2 regions of the Saccharothrix australiensis genome follow, and region 2 is predicted to be linked to the other one. Evidence: riboswitches for the same ligand, from Rfam matches in the RefSeq annotation. Region 2 holds a riboswitch; the other holds the start of a gene.
The links. A riboswitch is a leader RNA that binds a small molecule or an ion and turns the genes downstream of it on or off. The one in region 2 is predicted to bind S-adenosylmethionine.
Positions count from the first base shown of each region.

Region 1 (7,431 bases), 5.5 Mb from region 2:
AACACCCTGGTCTGGACGGTCGAGGACTAGGGCTCGTCGCGTCGGCGGTCGCGCCCGAACAGCTTCGCGAAGAACGAGCGCCCGGCGGGCCGCGGCTCGTCCGGTGATCGCTCCGCCCGCCCCGACGACCGCGACGACGGCGGTGGCTGCGACGACTGCGACGACGACTGCGGTGGCGGCTCGGTCGCCTCGGGCTGGTCGCCCCCGATCACGGCGGGCGCGACGCTCCAGCCGCCGCCACCGGTCGCCGCCCGGTCACCGCCGACGTCGACGGGCCGGTGCACGACCGTGTCGTCCGCGCGCGGGTCCACCGACCGCGCCCGCCGGTGCTGCGCCTCGGCCGCGTTCCAGGCGGCCACGTCCGCCGGGCGGCGACGTCGGCCCGGTGTGACCGGGATGCCCCGCGGTGGCGTGCGGTCCGGGTCGTCGTAGTGCGTGGACACCACACGTACCTCCCATACGAGCGTGCCGTTGATCCAAACGTTACGCGAACGCGACCCGTCCGTGGGAGGAATGTGCGAGTCGGCGCGGCACGCGCGCGGTATCCGGCGGTCAGCCCTCGGAACGCAGCAGTTCCAACGCCTTCGCGAGGTCGTCCGGGTAGGGGCTGGTGAACTCCACCCACTGGCCGTCCGCCGGGTGGTGGAACCCGAGGGTGCGGGCGTGCAGCCACTGCCGCGTCACGCCCAGCCGCTTGGCCAGCACCGGGTCCGCGCCGTAGGTCAGGTCGCCGACGCACGGGTGCCGCAGCGCCGAGAAGTGCACCCGGATCTGGTGCGTGCGCCCGGTTTCCAGGTGCACGTCCAGCAGCGACGCCGCCCGGAACGCCTCCACCACCTCGTAGTGGGTGATGCTCGGCTTGCCGTTGGCCATGACGGCGAACTTGTAGTCGTGCTTGGGGTGCCGGTCGATCGGCGCGTCGATGGTGCCCTTGATCGGGTCCGGGTGGCCCTGCACCAGCGCGTGGTACAGCTTGTCGACGGTGCGCTCCTTGAACGCCTGCTTGAGCACCGAGTACGCGTGCTCGCTCTTGGCGACGACCATCACACCCGTGGTGCCGACGTCCAGCCGGTGCACGACGCCCTGCCGCTCGGCCGCGCCGGACGTGGCGATCCGCACACCCGCCGCCGCGAGCCCGCCGACCACCGTCGGCCCCGTCCAGCCGGGGCTGGGGTGCACGGCCACGCCGACCGGCTTGTCGACCACGATGACGTCGTCGTCCTCGTGCAGGATCGCGAGCCCTTCGACGGCGATCGCCTGCACCCGCACCGGGTTCTCCGGCTCGGGCAGCGTGACCTCCAGCCACGCGCCGGCCACCAGCCGGTCGGACTTGCCCGCGGGCTGCCCGTCCAGCACCACGTCGCCGGACTCGGTCAGCGCCGCCACCGCCGTGCGGGACAGGCCGAGCAGCTTGGCCAGCCCGGCGTCCACGCGCATCCCGTCCAGCCCGTCGGGCACGGGCAGCGTCCGGTAGCCGCTCACGCGCCCGCCCCCGACCCGGAGGGACCCGACCCCGGAGAACCGGACGCCGGAGAACCGGACGCCGGGGAACCCTGTCCCGAAGAACCGGACGCCGGGGTGCCGGACGCGCCGGCCTTCGCCGGCCGCGTGCCGTCGTAGTCGCGCTGGAGCAGCGCCATCAGCACGATCACCGCGCCGCCGACGCAGATGCCCGAGTCGGCGACGTTGAACACCGGGAAGAACGCGCCGTAGGGCTCGATCACGGAGATGAAGTCCACCACGTGGCCGCGCAGCGGTCCGGGACCGCGGAACACCCGGTCCGCCAGGTTACCCAGCGCGCCGCCCAGCACGAGGCCGAGCCCGACGGCCCAGCCGACGGACCGGAGCTTGCGGGCGATCCACAGGATGAACCCGACGACGCCGAACGCCACCAGCGCGAGGATCAGCGTGAACCCCTCGGCCAGGCCGAACGCGGCGCCGGAGTTGCGCAGGAACGAGAGGTAGACCAAGCCGCCGAACAGCTCGACGGGCTCCTGGCCCTCCAGCGTCCGCACGGCGATCACCTTGGTGACGACGTCCAGCGCCAGCACCACGGGCGCGATCGCCGCCAGCAGCGCCACCCGCCGCTTGGGCAGCGGCCGTGCCCCGGTCGCCGCCGCGCCGTCCGGCCCGGTGCCCGGTTCGCTGTTGGACTCAGTGCTCACCGGCCCATTGTCCAGCATCGCCTCAGCGCAGGAACGGCGGGAGCGCCCGGCGGTCGTCCACCGGCACCCAGCGGCCCTCGACGACCTCGTAGTCCCACCGCGCGCCGTCGAGCACCAGCGACCGCAGCGCGGCCACGAGCCGGTCCACGTGCTCGACCGTCGTGCCCAGCCCCAGCGACGCCCGCAGCGCCCGGTCGCCGTCGGTCAGCCGGTGCACGGCCACGTGCGCGCAGAACGCGCCGTCGCGGACGCCGACGCCGTGCTCGGCGGACAGCGCGGCGGCGAGGTACCCGGCGTCCTGCCCGGCGACGACGAAGCTCACCACGCCCACCCGGTCGTGCTCCGGGCCGAACAGCGACAGCTCGCGCAGGCCGGGCACGGTCGCCAGCCCGGCGCGGAGCCTGGCCAGCAGCTCCCGCTCGTGCGCGACGGTCTGCGCCCAGTTGCGGCCGAGCAGGTCGCACGCCTCGGCGAGGGCGTGCACGCCGACCACGTTCGGCGAACCGGCCTCGTGCCGCTCGGGCACCGCCGACCACGCCACGCCGAGCCGGTCGCCGCGGTCGGTGACGCGCGCGGTCGCGCCGCCGCCGACCAGGTACGGCTCGGCCGCCTGGAGCCAGTCCGCCCGCCCGACCAGCACGCCCGCGCCGAACGGCGCGTACACCTTGTGCCCGGACAGCACGGCGTAGTCGACGTCGAGCGCCTTGAGGTCGACGGGCCGGTGGGGTGCGAGCTGGGCGGCGTCGAGCGCGACCCTGGCGCCGTGCCGGCGGGCCACCGCCGCGAGTTCGGCCACCGGCCACACCTCGCCGGTCACGTTCGACGCGCCGGTCACCACGACCAGGCGCGGCCCCTCGGGCGCGGCGGCCAGCGCCCGGTCCAGCTCGGCGACCGCGGCGGACGGCGAGGCGGGCGTGCGCAGCCGCCGGACGTGCGGCCCGCGCCACGGCAGCAGCGCGGCGTGGTGCTCGGTGTCGAACAGCAGCACGGCCGTGTGCCGGGGCAGCGAGCGGGCCAGCAGGTTCAGCGAGTCGGTCGTGTTGCGCGTGAACACCACGGTGTCGCCCGGTCGCGCGCCGAGGAACCGGCGCACCGCGTCACGGGCCTGCTCGTAGACGCGGGTGGACACCCGCGAGGCGAACCCCGCTCCCCGGTGGACGCTGGCGTACCAGGGCAGCAGCTCGTCGACGGCGTCGCGCACCTGCTCCAGGCAGGGCGCGCTGGCGGCGTGGTCGAGGTTGGCGTACTCGACGCGTTCGCCGGTGACCAGCGGCACGCGCAGCGCGGCGCCCACGACGCGGGGCAGGGCGGCGATCGATCCGGGAACTGCGACGGTCATGTCAACCTCCGACGGGTCCGGCGGACTCCGCTGGGGAAGGCCCGCGCTTGCCCGACGCCCTGCGCGCCGAGCCAGGTCCTCATCGGGGGCACCCCACCGCGGTAGGAGGGTTGCCGGCCAGCTAGCCCGAGCTTCGCGCTGGCACTCATGACCTCGACGCCGAAGTTAGCCGACACCGGCCCGCCGAGTCGAGCCGGGTTCACATCCTGGGAGCACGCTGATCACGGGTGCCGCGCCGGCGCGCCGACCCGGTCGCGGCGGTCCCGCCGCCGCGCGAGGACGACCGCGCCGGGCCGGCGTCGCCCGCCGACCGCGCCGGTCACGGCAGTCCCGCGTCGCCCTTCCACCGCGCGAACCGGCCCGCCCGGTCGACCGCCCGGATGCGCCGCTCGGTGGCGGTGCGGGCGTGCTCGGTGCACACGACGAGGAGCTGGTCGTGCTCCTGGAGCCGGGTGGTGGCCTGCGGCGTGAAGCCCTGGTCCTCGCGCACCACGAGGCTGACCGTCGCGCCCGGCGGCAGCCGCAGCTCCGACAGGTACACGCCGTGCAGCTTGGACCCGCGCTGGATGCGCACCTGCAACAGCTCCGCGCCCAGCTCGTCCAGCGCGGACGAGTCGACCTCGATCTCCCGCGCCTCGCCGGAGCGCACCAGCCCGAGCCAGCGCGCCAGCCACGGCAGCGACGTCCCCTGCACGATCGTGAGCACGATGACCAGCACGAACACCACGTCGACCAGCCGGCCCGCGTCGGGCACGCCCTGGATGAGCGGGATCAGCGCGAACACGATCGGCACCGCGCCGCGCAGCCCGGACCACGAGATGAACGCCTGCTCCCGCCAGGGCACCCGGAAGGGCAGCGCCGCGACCAGCACCGACACCGGCCGGGCGAGCAGCACCAGCACCGCGCCCGCCACGAGCGCGGGCACCAGCGCCTCCGGCAGCCGCTCGGGCGAGGCGTACAGGCCGAGCAGGACGAACAGGCCGATCTGCGCGATCCAGCCGAGCCCCTCGGCGAACGACAGCGTGTCCGACCGGTGCGGCAGCCGGGCGTTGCCCAGGACCAGCGCGGCGGTGTAGACGGCGAGGAAGCCGGACGCGTGCGCCAGGTCGCCCGCCGTGTACGCGAGCAGGCACACCGCGACCGTCGCCAGCGGGTACAGGCCGGTGGAGGGCAGCGCGGCCCGCCGCAGCGCGACACCGCCGAGCCAGCCCAGCCCGACGCCGATCGCCGCGCCCGCGAGGAGTTCGTAGACCAGCAGCAGCGGCGTGGTCCAGGTGATCGCGTCGGACGAGGCGAGCAGCACGACCGCGATGTACACGGGCGCGTCGTTGATGCCGGACTCCAGTTCCAGCGCGCCGATCAGCCGCTTGCCGACCCCGACGCCGCGCAGCACGCTGAACACCGCCGCCGCGTCCGTGGACGACAGCACCGCGCCCCACAGCAGTGCGGTGCGCCAGTCCAGGCCCAGCAGGTGGTGCAGCGCCAGCCCGGTCACGCCGATGCTGACCGCCACGGACACTGTGGACAGTGCGATGCCGAGGCCCAGCGCGGGTTTCACCGCCGACCACCGCGTGGTCAGGCCGCCTTCGGTGAGGATCAGCACGAGCGCGACCGTGCCCAGCGAGCGGGTCAGGTCGGCGTCCTCGAACTGGATGCCCAGCACCGCTTCCCCGAGCAGGACGCCGATGCCCAGGTACAGCAGGAGCGAGGGCAGACCGAGCCGGATCGACACCCGCACCGCGATGACCGAGAGCAGCAGGACCGCGGCGCCGATGCCGAGGAAGGCCGTCACACCACCCACTCGACCTCCTGGTTGTTCACGCTGTGGGTGTCATTCTCCCCGGTGAAGCCGGTTTGGACTAATCCGGCGCGGTCGCGACGTCGCTAACCGGACGCCGGCACCGCTCCCAGGAGCCGGTCGGCCGGGGTGCCGCCCGACCCGTCCGGCTCGCCGGAAAGCCTTGCAGGGCAATCGATTCAAGACACCCGGCCCGGCATGTCCACAAAGGACTGGTCAAGTTCGGCGGACCCGCCCGCGCCGACTTCGGCGAGACCGGCGGCACCCGCCCGCGCCCGCCCGGCCAGACCGGCGGGAGCCCGCCCGCGCCGGCCCCGGCCAGACCGCACAGGCCCCGGCCCGCCCGCGCCGGCCTCAGCCCGGACCGAGCAGGCGCGCCAACCGCTCGGGCGCGTCGGGCGGCGCGGGCTCGATCTCCACGACCTTGTCCCGGCCGCGTTCGCCCCGCACGACGCGGACGTCCTGCCGGCGCACGCCGAACGCCTCGGCCAGCGCCCTGCGCACCGCCTCGTTCGCCTTGCCCTCCACGGCGGGCGCGGCGACCGCGACGACCAGCGCCGTCGCGTCCCAGCGCCCGCCGACGGCGGTGCGCTTCGCGCCCGGCTTCACCCGGACGCCCAGGCGGAAGGCGTCAGCCACGGCTGGTCACCGCCGCCAGCGTGTCGTCCAGCAGGGCCCGGTGGGCGGTGACGACGTGGGGCGCGGCGGTCAGCAGCCGCGCGTGCCCGAGGTAGACCGAGTACGCGAGGACGGCCCGGTGCCGGGCGGTCGGCGCGGGGAAGCCGATGTCGCGGAACAGCCCCTCCAGGTAGTCGACGCGCCGGTCGGTCACGCGGCGCAGCACGGGCACGACCGCCGGGTCGTCCTTGGCGGCGAGCAGGGCCAGTTCGACCGCGCTGTCGCGGCCGTCCTCCAGGACCGTGCGGAACAGCCGCCGGAGCCGGTCGAGCGGGGCGGCCTCGGCCGCCACCCGCTCGATGACCGCCTCGGTGTGCTCGCGCTCCCACCGTTCGAGGGTGGCGGTGAGCAGCGCCTCGCGGTTCGGGAAGTGCCAGTAGGCGCTGCCCTTCGTCGCGCCGAGCCGGGCGGCCAGCGGTTCGACCGCCACCCCCGCCACGCCGTGCTCGGCCAGCGCCAGCAGCGCCACCGCGGTCCAGTCGTCTTTGGTCAGGCGCCTCTTCACTGCCCATACGCTACCGTATGGTGAGGGCCGTCACACGATCGGGTGGTACGCCCCGATTGCGCCACGCGCGGTGCGGCGCCTGCCCGAGGCTCTGGTCGAGCACCCCGCCGCACACCCGCACACCCGCCCAGCCGGGCACGCACCCCGTCCACACCCTGCCCGACCCCGGTCCCCCGGACCACACCGCGCCACCCGACCCCTCCCGCGCACCGGCCCCGCCGGCCCCCGCCGACCGGCTCCCGCGACACCCGGCATCCACAACTCCCCGCGGCACCCGTCTTCCGGTTGCCGGGCGCTGACCAGAGGGAGGGTTCGTGACACCGGAAGACTCCGATGACCACGCGGCCACCTTCAGCGACTTCTACCACCGCGAGCGCACCCGCCTGTTCCGGTTCGCCGCCGTGATGTCACCGCACCTGGACCACGAGTCCGCGGTGCAGGAGGCGTTCGTCCGGGCCTGGCGCGACTGGCCCTCGATCAGCCCGCACGCCCGCCGCGCGTGGCTGGTCAAGGCCATCCGCAACCTGCTGGTCGACCAGGCCCGGCGGCTGGAGCGGCCCAGCGAGGTCACCGACGAGGTCATCGCGCGGTCCCGCGTCCTGGTGCAGCGGCACCGCGAGGCCGAGGAGTGGCACGAGTTGACCACCACGCTCGCCGCCATCGCCCGGCTGCCCGACCAGCTCCGCACGGCCCTGGCGCTGCGGTTCTGGGACTTCGACGACCACGAGATCGCCGACGTGCTGGGATGCAGGCGCGAGTCCGTGCGCCGGTACGTGTCCGAGGCGCGGGCCAGGGTCAGCGCGGTCGTCGGCAACCCCGAACGCCGGGCCCGTGGTCCGCGGCGCGGGAAGGAGACGCCATGACCGACAACAACCTCGATCCGCGCGGGGACCTGGGCGTGCGGTCTGACCTCGAACCCAGGCTGGCCGAGCTGCGCACCGAGCTG
Region 1 covers NZ_RBXO01000001.1:6,575,920-6,583,350, forward strand. Annotated here, with positions in the region: gene C8E97_RS27765 (AsnC family protein) at 1-30, shown strand, start outside; gene C8E97_RS27770 (hypothetical protein) at 27-443, opposite strand; gene C8E97_RS27775 (RluA family pseudouridine synthase) at 553-1,437, opposite strand; gene lspA (signal peptidase II) at 1,479-2,183, opposite strand; gene C8E97_RS27785 (aminotransferase class V-fold PLP-dependent enzyme) at 2,188-3,504, opposite strand; SAM riboswitch class IV at 3,543-3,657, opposite strand; gene C8E97_RS27790 (potassium/proton antiporter) at 3,824-5,296, opposite strand; gene C8E97_RS27795 (DUF167 domain-containing protein) at 5,657-5,941, opposite strand; gene C8E97_RS27800 (TetR/AcrR family transcriptional regulator) at 5,934-6,485, opposite strand; gene C8E97_RS27805 (RNA polymerase sigma factor) at 6,800-7,348, shown strand; gene C8E97_RS27810 (RNA polymerase sigma factor) at 7,345-7,431, shown strand, end outside.
Region 1: it holds a riboswitch for S-adenosylmethionine, as region 2 does, so the genes downstream of both, C8E97_RS27785 (aminotransferase class V-fold PLP-dependent enzyme) here and C8E97_RS05015 (methionine ABC transporter ATP-binding protein) in region 2, are expected to answer to the same signal.

Region 2 (7,431 bases):
GCGGGTCGGGGGCGTGCCCCTGTACGCGCTGGGCCAGTGGGCGAGCACCGCGCTGGGCGGGCTGGTCGTCGTGGTGTGGGGCCTGCGCAGGCTGGCCGCGATGCCGCGCCGCCCCGTGCCCGCCCGGTTCGCGCCGCCGGACCGGCCCGCGCCGGTGGTGGCGCTGGTGGCGGTGTTCACGGCGGTGTTCGCGGCCGTCACGACGACCGGCCGGGGACCGGCGGACGTGCTGGTCAGCGCGTCGATCACGGTGGTGAGCGGCGCGCTGGCGGCACTGGCGCTGTACGGGCTGTGGCGTGCCCTCCGCCGGCGCGGAGGGCACGCCACGCGGGTCACACCGCCAGCACGGAGCCCGCGAAGGTGTTCTTGATGTAGTCCTTCACCTGCTGCGACTGCAGCAGCGCGAGCAGGTCCTTGATCCGCTTGTCGTCCTTCAGCTCGGCCCGCGTCACGAGGCCGTTGGCGTTCGGGTTGCCCTCGGTCTTCTCCAGCACCAGGGCGTCGTCGGCCGGCTTCAGGCCCGCGTCGATGGCGTAGTTGCCGTTCACCACGGACACGTCGGTGTCGTCCAGCGAGCGGGGCAGCTGCGCCGCTTCCAGCTCCACGAACTGGAGCTTCTTCGGGTTCTCCGCGATGTCCCGGACGGTCGCGGTCTTCTCCGCGCCCTCCTTGACCTTGATCAGGCCGTTCTCCTGGAGCAGGCGCAGGCCGCGGGCCTCGTTGGTGGCGTCGTTGGCGACCGCGACCTTGGCGCCCTCGGGCAGGTCGGCCAGGTTCTTGTGCTTCCTGGAGTACACGCCGAGCGGCTCCAGGTGCACCGGGCCGACCCACTCCAGCGTCGCGCCGCTCTCCGACTTGAACGTCTCCAGGTACGGCACGGTCTGGAAGTAGTTGGCGTCCAGCGAGCCGTCCACCAGCGCGGTGTTCGGCTGGACGTAGTCGGTGAACTCCACGACCTCGATCTTCAGGCCCTTGTCCTTGGCCAGGTTGTCGGCCACGTACTTGAGCACCTGGGCGTGCGGGACGGGGCTGACGCCCACCTTGAGCGCCGCGTCGGGGTCGGACGCGGCGCCACCGGTCTGGCCGCTTCCGCAGCCGACCGCGGTCAGCAGCACGGCGACGAGGGCAGCACGAATACGCATGGGGATTTCCTCAATCAAGGTCGAACGGGAGGGCGGAGGTCAGACGGAGGCGTGCCGGCGGCGGTCGACGCCGCGCGCGACGCGGTTGAACAGGAACTGAATCAGGGTCGCGATGACGGCGAGCACCGCCACGGTCGACCAGAGGACCCGGTCGTCGAAGCGCTGGTAGCCCAGCCGCACGGCGAGGTCGCCGAGGCCGCCGCCGCCGAGCACGCCGGCCATCGCCGAGTAGCCGAGCAGGGCGATCGCGGTCACGCCGATCGCGTTGACCAGCGCGGGCAGCGACTCGCGCAGGAGGACGCTGCGGACGATGCGGGTCGTGGTGGCCCCGGTGGTGACGGCGGCCTCGACCACCGCCACGTGCACTTCCGACAGGACGTTCTGGACGAGCCTGCCGACGAACGGGATGGCGCCCACCGACAGCGGCACGATCGCCGCCGTCGGTCCGATGGACTGCCCGATCACCAGCCGCGTCAGCGAGGTCAGCAGCACCAGCAGCACGAGGAACGGCATCGCGCGGCCGAGGTCGACCACGAACCCGAGCAGCTTGTGCAGCAGCGGCCTCGGCCTCAGCCCACCGGGAGCGGTGAGCTGGAGCCAGACGCCGACGGGCACACCGAGCACGGTGGCGATCAGGGTGGAGACGCCCACCATGTACAACGTCTCGCCGGTAGCCGTGACGAGGTAGTCGAACACGGTGGGCCAGGGTGTCGCAGATTTCACGCAGCTACTCCCTGCGGACCGGCCAGGGTCCGGCGCACCGCCCCACCCGCCTCCGCAATCCATTCCAGGGCCGAATCGGAACGCTCGCCGGTCAGGCCGACGCGGAACCGCGCCACCGGCGTCTCGCCGAGCCGCGTCAGGCCGCCGCCCAGCAGGTTGAGGTCCACGCCGAACCGGTTGGTCGCCTCGGGCAGCAGCGCGCCGACGGCCGCGAAGCCGACCAGCACCACGTCCGCCACCCGGTCGTACGCGCCCTCCACCGCCGGGTTCTGGTCCACGGCGGGCAGCAGCGCGGCGGCCGTGCGCGAGGACGCGTCGGCGACCAGGTCCAGCACCTTGCCGTGCTCCACCACGCGCCCGCCGTCCAGGACGGCCACGTCGTCGCAGATCTTCCGGACCACGCCCATGTCGTGGGTCACCACGAGCACCGTCACGCCCAGCTCGGCCCGCGCCCGGTCGAGCACGGTGAGCACCGAGCCGGTCGTGTCGGGGTCGAGGGCGGAGGTCGGCTCGTCGGCCAGCAGCACGGACGGGCTGGCCGCGAGGGCGCGCGCGACGGCGATGCGCTGGCGCTGGCCGCCGGAGAGCTGGTCGGGGTAGGAGCCCGCCTTGTCGGTCAGGCCGACGAGGTCGAGCAGCTCGGCGACGCGCGTGCGCCGCTGCGGGCCGGGCACGCCCGCCGACTCGAGCGGCAGCGCCACGTTGCCCGCGGCGGTCCGCTGGCGCAGCAGCGAGTCGCCCTGCGGCACGACGCCGATCTGCCTGCGGGCGGCGCGGAGCGCGGTTCCGCCGAGCGACACCAGGTCGGTGCCGTCGACGCGGATGGCGCCGCTGTCGGGCCGCTCCAGGAGGGCCACGCACCGGGCCAGCGTGGACTTGCCCGCCCCGCTGGGGCCGACGACGCCGAGGACGGAGCCCGCGGCGACGTCCAGGTTCACGCCGTCCAGCGCGCGAACCTGACCGGTACTGCCGGGGAAGGTCTTGGTGAGGTTCTCAACAGTGATCACGTTTCGCTCCACGACTGCACGCGGCAGCGCACGCTCGTGGCGTGCGCGGCCGGAGGCCAGCTCAAGAAGGGTGTCCGGAGGACGGCGAGGAACTCGGAGAAGCGCCGGGACGGGTCAGCTGCGACAGCCCGACACCGTGCGACGTCCGTGGTCGACGACTCGCCGGCGGGTGAGCAGCATCCTGGGCACGTGATCCTCCATCGATCCTGGCTGAAGCACCTGCCTCCACGGGGAGGTGGTTGCTGCGGCGTCGTGGAGCCAGGTCTCTCGGCCGCTCGGGATGGCAGCACGAGTACACCTGACGCAGAGGCATGAACGCAAGCCTGTATGCGGATCGTTCGCCAAATCACACTTATGGCCGAAAGATCATCGGCTATCGCGACGAGGAAACCTCGGCTATCCGGACGAATTCCCGGACGCCCAGTTGTTCGCCCCGAGCGCCCGGATCGACGCCTGCCAGCGACAACAGGCGCCCGGCCTCGGCGGCCGAGCCCGCCCACCCGGACAGCGCGCCCCGCAAGGTCTTCCGGCGCTGCGCGAAAGCCGCGTCCACCAAGGAGAACAGCACCTTCTGGTCCACAGTGGACAGAGGGTCGTGGCGGGTGAACGCGACCAGCGCGGAGTCCACGTTCGGCACCGGCCAGAACACCGACCGCGACACCGGTCCGGCGCGGCGGGCGTCGGCGTACCAGGCGAGCTTGACGCTCGGGACCCCGTAGACCTTGCTGCCGGGACCCGCGGCCATCCGGTCGGCCACCTCGGACTGCACCATCACCAGGCCGGTGCGCAGGGAGGGCAGCTCGGCCAGCAGGTGCAGCACGACCGGCACGGCCACGTTGTACGGGAGGTTGGCGACCAGCGCGGTGGGCGGCTCCGGGAACCGGTCGGCCGTGACGCGCATCGCGTCGGCCTCGACCACGGTCAGCCGGTCCGCGAGCCCCGGCGCGCGCTCGGCGACGGTCCGCGGCAACCTGGCCGCCAGGACCGGGTCGATCTCGACGGCCGCCAAGGCGCGACAGGCGGGCAGCAGGGCGAGCGTCAGCGACCCGAGCCCCGGCCCGACCTCCAGCACCACGTCGTCGGCCGACAGGTCGGCGGCGGCGACGATCTTCCGCACCGTGTTCGGGTCGTGGACGAAGTTCTGCCCCAACTTCTTGGTGGGCCGAACCCCGACCTCGGCAGCCAGCCGCCGGACGTCCGCGGGGCCGAGCAACGAACTCCCCGGCACCGCGGACGAAGTCCCATCAGTCACCAACACATTCTCCCCCACCCGCCGGGACAGGGGCCGCGCAGCCTGTCGCACGCCCTCCTTCAACCCCGGCGGGGCCGCGTCGACGCCTGGACCGAGTCAATCCGCCAACGCGGAGCCCCTTGGCGGAGCGTTGGCGGATTCACGAGGGAAGGCGCCGACTCCAGGCGGCCCCGCCCGCCGCGACGGGAGAGCGGCAATCCAACACAGCCCCACCCGCCGGGACAGGGGCCGCGCAGCCTGTCGCACGCCCTCCTTCAACCCCGGCGGGGCCGCGTCGGCGCCTGGACCGAGTCAATCCGCCAACGCGGAGCCCCTTGGCGGAGCGTTGGCGGATTCACGAGGGAAGGCGCCGACTCCAGGCGGCCCCGCCCGCCGCGACGGGAGAGCGGCAATCCAACACAGCCCCACCCGCCGGGACAGGGGCCGCGCAGCCTGTCGCACGCCCTCCTTCAACCCCGGCGGGGCCGCGTCGGCGCCTGGACCGAGTCAATCCGCCAACGCGGAGCCCCTTGGCGGAGCGTTGGCGGATTCACGAGGGAAGGCGCCGACTCCAGGCGGCCCCGCCCGCCGCGACGGAGGAGCGGCAATCCAACACAGCCCCGCCCGCCGCGACGGAGTCGCGGCCGATGTCACGACAGCCCGAGCCTGCTCTGGCAGTGCGGCCACGCCGAGTACCCACCGCGCGCGTCGCGCAGCTTGGTCGCCACGGCGATCTGCTGCTCGCGGGTCGCCTGGTGCGGGTACGCGGCGTACTGGCCGCCGCCGTACGCGTCCCAGGTGCTCTTGTTGAACTGGAGGCCGCCGTAGTAGCCGTTGCCGGTGTTGATGGCCCAGTTCCCGGTCGCCTCGCACTGCGCGAGCCGGTCCCACACCTCGCCGTCCGGCGGGAGCTTGGTGCCGACCTTGACCTTCTTGGCCTTCGGCTCCTTGGTGACCTTCGCGCCGAGCTTCTCGCGGTTGGTCTCCTGGCCGTTCTTGAGCGTCACGCGGTAGGTGACGATCTGCTCGCCGGGCTCGCCGGGGTCGATGACCTCCTTGGAGCCCTTCATCAGCGAGCCGTCCGGGATCTCCTCGACGGACTGCTCGACGGTCTCCGTCGCGTTGATCACGGACACGCCGGTCCGGCTGATGTGGACCTCGGCGCCGTTGGTGATGCGCAGGTCGGCGGCGGTTTCGAGCTTGTCCTCGGCGCCCAGCGTCAGGTTCTGCGCCTTCAGCAGCTCGTCGACCGTCACGGCGTTCGTGCGGATCTGCTGCGGCGGGTTGCCGCCGTCGAACAGGGTGACCGTCTTGAGGCTCTTGACCTCCAGCGACAACCCGTCGAGCGGGACGGCCATGTTCCGGTCGTGGGAGACCCACGCGCCCTCGTCGTCGATCTTGAGCTGGTCCAGCGCCTCGTCCACGCTGACCGAGCGGACCCAGCCCTCGCGCTGCTCGCCGTCGACCGTCGCCTTCACCAGGCGACCGCGGTCGAGCGAGATCTTCCCGCCGTCGCCGACCTTCGCCTGGGGCGACGGGCTGAGCGCGTCGTGCTCGCCGACCGCGATGCCCTCGTCGGCGAGGATCTCGCCCACCGTGGACTCGTAGGTGCGGACGGTCTTGGCCTCGCCGTCGACGTCGACCGTGACGGACTTGTCCATCGCGATCGCGGTGGCGCCGCCGCCGGAGATGGTCACCAGCACGGTGGCGACCGCGGCCTTGAGGAAGCGGCGCTTCCACTTCCCGGCGGCCTCGACCAGGGCGGCGGGCGGGGCGCTCGGCTGCTCCGCGGCCAAGCCGCTCGCGACCCGGTCCTGGGAGACCTCGTCCGGGATGGTGATCGGCGGCAGGAGCGTGGTCTCGGCGTTGATCAGCCGGATCAGCTCGTCGACGTCCACGTCGGCGTTGGCCAGCACCTCGTCCGCGTCGGGTCCGAGGACCTCCAGGACGTCGTCCGGCGTGATGCTGAAAACCGAGGTGTCCCAGTCGGACCAACCGGCCTCCGGTCTCTCCAGGACGTCCACCGAGGTGGACTTCACGGGAGTAAACCAGTCGGTGTCCTCGTTGAACGAGTTCACGGGGTTCCATACCTCCTGAAGGCGCGAAGGACGCGCACACGTTCGGTGTCGGCGGTCAGCTCGTGATCCCCGGCCACTCCCGTGCGTGCTCGACTTCTCGCTTCTGGTGTGTAAACCCGCCCCGACCGCGGGTTGCGCCCCCGGAGCCAACAAGGGGCACGGTCACGGGACCGTAACGGGTACGCGGGGGTTGTGCAAACACCCCCGTCCACCTTGTGAGTTCGATCACGCCGACGGCGGAGCAAGTCGGCCCGCCATTCGTCGCAAGGAGCACTAGGACTCCACCCCGTCACGAAGACCGAAGACGCGTTCGGCGTTCCGGGTGACGGTCGCCGCGAGTTCGGCCAATTCCACGTGACGCAGCGTCGCAAGATCGCGGAGCGTGTAGTTGGCGCAGTACGGCTCGTTGGGGCGTCCCCTGAAGGGGTGCGGGGTGAGGAAGGGCGCGTCGGTCTCCACGAGCACGTGGTCCGCCGGCGCCCACGCCGCCGCCTCCCGCAGGGCGTGCGCGTTGCGGAAGGTCGCGGTGCCCGCGAACGACAGCACGAACCCGCGCTCCACGCACGCCCGCGCGAACGCCAGGTCGCCGGAGAAGCAGTGGAAGACCACTGTGGACGGTGGGCCCTCCTCGTCCAGGATCTTCAGCACGTCGTCGTGCGCGTCCCGGTCGTGGATCATCAGCGGCTTGCCCACGCGCTTGGAAAGCTCGATGTGCCAACGGAAAGCCTCGTGCTGCGCGGCCGGCGGCGCGTAGTCCCAGTAGTAGTCGAGACCGGTCTCGCCGACCGCCACCACCCGCGGCTGCCCGGCGAGCCGCGTCAGCTCGGCCCGGTCCTCGTCGGTGAACGTGGACGTCCGGGTCGGGTGCAGCGCGACCGCCGCGAACACCCGGTCGTCCCACGTGGCCGCCTCGGCCGCCCAGCGCGCGGAGGCGAGGTCGTCCGCGACCGTGATCACGCGGTCGACGCCCGCCGCGTTCGCCCGGTCGAGCAGTTCCCCGACCTGGTCGGGTGTCACCGCCCCGCACGCGTCGAGGTGGGTGTGCGCGTCGACCACCGGTACCGGCAGCGCGTCCGGGACCGGTGGCCGTTCACCGCGGCGCTTGCTCACGTCACGATCGGGGCCCACTCCGGGCCGACCTCGGCCAGCTCCGGGTCGAGCTTGGCGAACAGCGGGTTCGGCTTGGCCAGCGGGCGGCCGACCTCGATCGGCGTCGAGCCCCACCGCGCCTGCTCGGCCGCGTAGTCACC
Region 2 covers NZ_RBXO01000001.1:1,027,971-1,035,401, reverse strand. Annotated here, with positions in the region: gene C8E97_RS05030 (DUF4184 family protein) at 1-370, shown strand, start outside; gene C8E97_RS05025 (MetQ/NlpA family ABC transporter substrate-binding protein) at 333-1,142, opposite strand; gene C8E97_RS05020 (methionine ABC transporter permease) at 1,182-1,865, opposite strand; gene C8E97_RS05015 (methionine ABC transporter ATP-binding protein) at 1,862-2,872, opposite strand; SAM riboswitch class I at 3,067-3,159, opposite strand; gene rsmA (16S rRNA (adenine(1518)-N(6)/adenine(1519)-N(6))-dimethyltransferase RsmA) at 3,246-4,124, opposite strand; gene C8E97_RS05005 (resuscitation-promoting factor) at 4,754-6,181, opposite strand; gene C8E97_RS05000 (TatD family hydrolase) at 6,455-7,291, opposite strand; gene metG (methionine--tRNA ligase) at 7,288-7,431, opposite strand, start outside.